2 regions of the Ectobacillus sp. OTK genome follow, and region 2 is predicted to be linked to the other one. Evidence: predicted binding sites of a transcription regulator. Region 2 holds the regulator's gene; the other holds the start of a gene.

Region 1 (2,410 bases), 1.4 Mb from region 2:
AAACGAAAGCCATGATCCACAAGCACCTGCTTGCGCGCTTGGTCACCATTATACATAGCGCGAACCTGCGGAAGCGTCACGTGCGACTCATCAATGACCATCAAAAAGTCATCCGGAAAATAATGAAGCAGTGTATATGGCGTTGATCCAGGCGGCCTTAGCGTTAGATGCCGCGAATAGTTTTCAATTCCTGAACAAAAGCCCATTTCACGCATCATCTCTAAATCATAACGCGTTCTCTGCTCCAGACGCTGCGCTTCCAATAGCTTTCCTGCCTCACGCAGCTCCTTCAACCGTCCTTCAAGCTCTTTTTCAATATTTTCAATCGCAACTGTTAGCTTTTCTTCCCTCGTAACGAAGTGGGATGCCGGGAAGATCGCAACGTGTTCACGCTCGGCAAGCACTTCGCCCGTTAGCGCATCCACCTCACGGATGCGGTCAATTTCATCACCGAAAAACTCGATGCGAATACAATGCTCATCGCGGGAGGCAGGGAAAATCTCTATTACATCGCCTCGTACACGAAACGTTCCACGCTGAAAGTTCATGTCATTGCGCGCGTACTGCACATCTACAAGCTGACGAAGCAGAGCGTCGCGCCCCTTCTCCATACCAACGCGAAGAGAAACTACAAGCTCCTTATACTCCTCCGGCGAACCTAAGCCGTAAATGCATGACACACTCGCTACAACGATAACGTCCCGGCGCTCAAATAAAGCCGATGTCGCCGAGTGGCGCAGCTTATCAATTTCATCGTTCGTTTGCGCATCCTTTTCAATATACGTATCAGTCTGCGGCACATACGCCTCCGGCTGATAATAATCATAATAGCTAACAAAATACTCAACAGCATTATTCGGAAAAAACTCTTTAAATTCGCTGTACAGCTGCCCGGCAAGCGTCTTATTATGAGCAAGCACGAGCGTAGGCTTGTTCACCTCTTTGATGACGTTAGAGATCGTAAAGGTTTTTCCTGTACCTGTCGCACCGAGCAGCACCTGATGACGTTTTCCTTGTCTAATTCCCTCCGCTAGCTGTTGAATCGCTTTCGGCTGATCGCCTTGCGGAGAGTACGACGAAACAACTTCAAATGGACGTTCCAGCATGTCTAACCTCCAGAAAACAAATTTATCCTTATTGTACCATGAAGAAAGGAAAAAACACCAAGAAAACGAACAGATATTCGATAGAAGTTTTTTAGTTTGAAAGAAAACAATTGCTGTGTCAATAAGCATTTGATTACATAGAGACAACTAGACAATGCCCCAAACCTAACAAGAATGCTTTCTTAAGGCACATGGAAGAATGTGTTCTCCCTAGCAAGCCGTATATAAACTTATGAGAAAACCTAAAAAAGGTGCCTTCTACAGCTTCTTCAAATATAGATAAAACATATCGGACTAATTAGCCCAAAACGAAAGCACGGGTGAAACGATTGTTCACCCGTGCTGGCGGTCCGTTACTCTTCATTTTCTTTTTCGTACTTGACTGACCGAATATCCTGTTCTTCCGCAAACTCTGTTCCGTATGCCAGCCTTGGATTAAAGCCGGCTGATTGTTTATCGACTGTCCGCTCGAGTCCAATACGATCGAGAAGCCGCGCATGAACGAAGAGTTCTATGGCGCCTATAATTACCGCTGACAAAATGCTCCCCCAAGCAATTTGTAAATAGTTGTGCAGCAGAACATTGCCGAAAATCCAAACGCTTAAATATACTAAAAAGAAATCCACCGCAGTAGCAGCCGCATTTCCCCAGTTTGGCAGGACGATTCTGTCACCTAGCATATACGAAGCGACAGTAACGAACAAACTGAACGAAAGAATATCAGCAATGCTCGCGTCAAAGAATAAATCTAAGCCAATCGCAAAAGCAATGATGCAGGATATGAATTTAATGAGCAGTACGGTTATAAGTTTCACGTTTTAAACCTCCCTCTTTTATCTATTTTGAATAAAAAAGAGGGAATTCATACATGCAGGACAAGCATTTTAAATGGCTTCGTTAAAAAATTGATAATTATTTTTCCCTTTTTCCCTTGCTTGATACATTGCAGCATCTGTATATTTGAGCAATCTTCGAATATCTGTTTCATCTTCAGGATATAATGCGATACCAATGCCGGCCGAAAGATTCAATGTGTGTCCCAAATGAATTCTCCATCCCGGATGAGATGTGCAGGACTTGGCACAATAAAATCAGCAGCAATAGACAACTCTTCCTCGGAGCCGACACCGCATAATACACCAATACCGCAGCCCGCACCGCTATTTTTAGCAAGCTGTAAATCCTTCTCCGTATCTCCGACAATGGCTACTTCATGCGGCTGCAATCCAAACTGCCTGCAAAATGCGTACACTACACTAGGGTTCGGCTTTTTCGGATACAACTCAGCCGTGCCAACAAATGTA
Region 2 (2,410 bases):
TAAACATGGTTTGCATGCAACATTTATGCCAAAGCCGCTGTTTGGGGTAAACGGCTCTGGTATGCACTGTAACTTATCTTTATTCCGTGGCAATGAAAATGCATTTTATGATCCAGGCAGCGAGTTACAATTAAGTGAAGTAGCCCGTCATTTTATCGCTGGTGTGTTAAAGCATGCAACGAACTTTTCTGCGGTTACAAATCCGACAGTTAACTCGTATAAGCGACTTGTGCCTGGCTATGAAGCCCCTTGCTATGTAGCTTGGTCTGCTCGTAATCGCAGCCCGTTAATTCGTATTCCTGCTTCTCGCGGTTTAAGCACCCGTGTTGAAGTGCGCAGCGTAGACCCTGCTGCTAATCCGTACTTGGCAATGGCAGTATTGCTCGCTGCTGGTCTTGACGGCATTAAAAATAAAATTGCAGCACCGGCTCCGGTAGACCGCAATATTTATGTAATGACAAAATCAGAGCGTGAAAAATCAGGTATTGTAGACTTGCCGGCTACATTGGCAGAAGCGCTAGAAAACTTAAAATCGGACGAGGTTATTTGCAACGCATTAGGACAGCACCTGCTTGAGCATTTCATTGAAGCAAAAGAAATCGAGTGGGATATGTTTAGAACGCAAGTCCACCAATGGGAACGCGATCAGTATATGAGCGTATATTAAAAAGGAAAAGCCTTGACACTGTTAGTGTCAGGGCTTTTTTTATCAAAAAATAGGCGAGAATACCCTTTCCTCAAGGAACGTGAAGGGCAAAGCCCCGTGAGCAGGGAGGGAATGAATCGCCTTCGGACAGATGTAGGAATCAAAGATTTTGCGTGTGATGTAGAAGAGGAAGCCAATGATAAATGCATGTCATAACTATAGCTAAAAGATTTTAGGACATACACAGGCTTTCTTTTTTCATGAATGGGCTGTATATAGTTCAAATGCAATGATAGATATATGAAAATAAGCCTGGGCTTGAAAAAATTTAAATGGTAAATACAGGTTTGTAAGCGCATGCATGAGAAAAAAAGAGGTAAATATCTGAAAAGTATAAATAAACAAAAGTATTGCAATAGTTAAAATATTTTTTCGGTATAATAAAAATGATGCAAAAAAAGAAGAGCTGTTACAAGCTCTTTTAATGAATATTTCGATATACGCCAATGACCTTTCCAATAATGGAAACGTGCTGTAGAATAATCGGCTGCAGAGAAGCGTTCTCTGGCTGCAAGCGGAAGTGGTCCTTTTCTTTATAGAAGCGCTTCACTGTTGCTTCGTTTTCCTCTGTCATTGCTACCACAATTTCTCCGTTATTGGCGGATGTTTGCTGGCGAACGACAACAAGGTCGCCATCGAGAATCCCTGCTTCAATCATGCTGTCGCCAACAATCTTTAGCATGAAAACAGAATCATTTTCAGAAACGAGATTTGCCGGCAATGGGAAATGCTCCTCAATATTTTCTACAGCTGTAATGGGTGGACCTGCTGTTACTTTGCCGATAATAGGAACGTGCACGATAGACTTCATTACGGCGGACGCCCCATCCTCCCCTAGTATTTCAATGGCACGAGGCTTCGTTGGGTCGCGCCGGATGTATCCTTTTTCTTCTAAACGTGATAAATGACCGTGTACAGTAGAACTGGAAGCTAGGCCGACCGCTTGTCCAATTTCACGTACAGAAGGCGGATATCCTTTTTCTTGTACTTTTTGCTTAATGAAGTTGAGTATATCCAGCTGTCTTTTTGTTAGCTTTTCCATATTTACACCTCGCTTTGTTGTTGAATCTTCCCAATTTCATTATAGCATGAGCATGTTCTTTCTACAAACGTAAGTTCGAATAAATAAGCATATATGATATACTATGTAGAGAGGGGGAGTGAACGGGATGAAAGCGATTATTTATGCGCGTGTAAGCACAAAGAAAGAAACACAGGAAACATCTTTAGAGAGACAAAAAGAAGAATTGTGGAAGCTTGCCAGTCTTTATAATATGCAAGTTGTAGGCGTTATCGAAGAACAGGCGAGCGGCTATGAAATAGAACGACAGGGGATTTTGGAAGTGCTCGATACAATTAAAGAGGAACAGGCCGAGGCGGTGTTAATTCAGGATGAAACGCGCCTTGGCAGAGGAAACGCAAAGATTGCGCTCATGCATTGCTTACGAAAAGAAGGTGTAACTGTATATACGCATGCACATAACGGGGAATTGCAATTGTCAGATTCAGATTCTATGGTTCTTGAAATTATCGGTATTGTTGAGGAGTATCAGCGTAAAATTCATAATGCTAAAATCAAAAGAGGGATGAGACGAGCTGTAGACAATGGATTTCGTCCGGAGCGCAATTTAAGGAATCAGCATATAAACAGCGGACGTGATAAAATAGAAGTACCGGTTGAAGAAATTGTTCGTTTGCGCCGCA

The links. The regulator LexA, encoded in region 2, represses DNA repair genes until DNA is damaged. The targets are predictions, from matches to a motif close to CGAACATATGTTCG.
Region 1: a site for LexA is predicted at 1,173-1,186, ahead of uvrB (excinuclease ABC subunit UvrB). Genes of this name have one in related genera too.

The regions. Positions count from the first base shown of each region.
Region 1 covers NZ_AP048547.1:4,998,436-5,000,845, forward strand. The annotation lists gene uvrB (excinuclease ABC subunit UvrB) at 1-1,103, opposite strand, end outside; gene AC6HZ4_RS24870 (YndM family protein) at 1,460-1,921, opposite strand; gene AC6HZ4_RS24875 (diguanylate cyclase domain-containing protein) at 1,991-2,149, opposite strand; gene AC6HZ4_RS24880 (HAD family hydrolase) at 2,134-2,410, opposite strand, start outside.
Region 2 covers NZ_AP048547.1:3,577,968-3,580,377, reverse strand. The annotation lists gene glnA (type I glutamate--ammonia ligase) at 1-667, shown strand, start outside; gene lexA (transcriptional repressor LexA) at 1,128-1,748, opposite strand; gene AC6HZ4_RS17745 (YneB family resolvase-like protein) at 1,876-2,410, shown strand, end outside.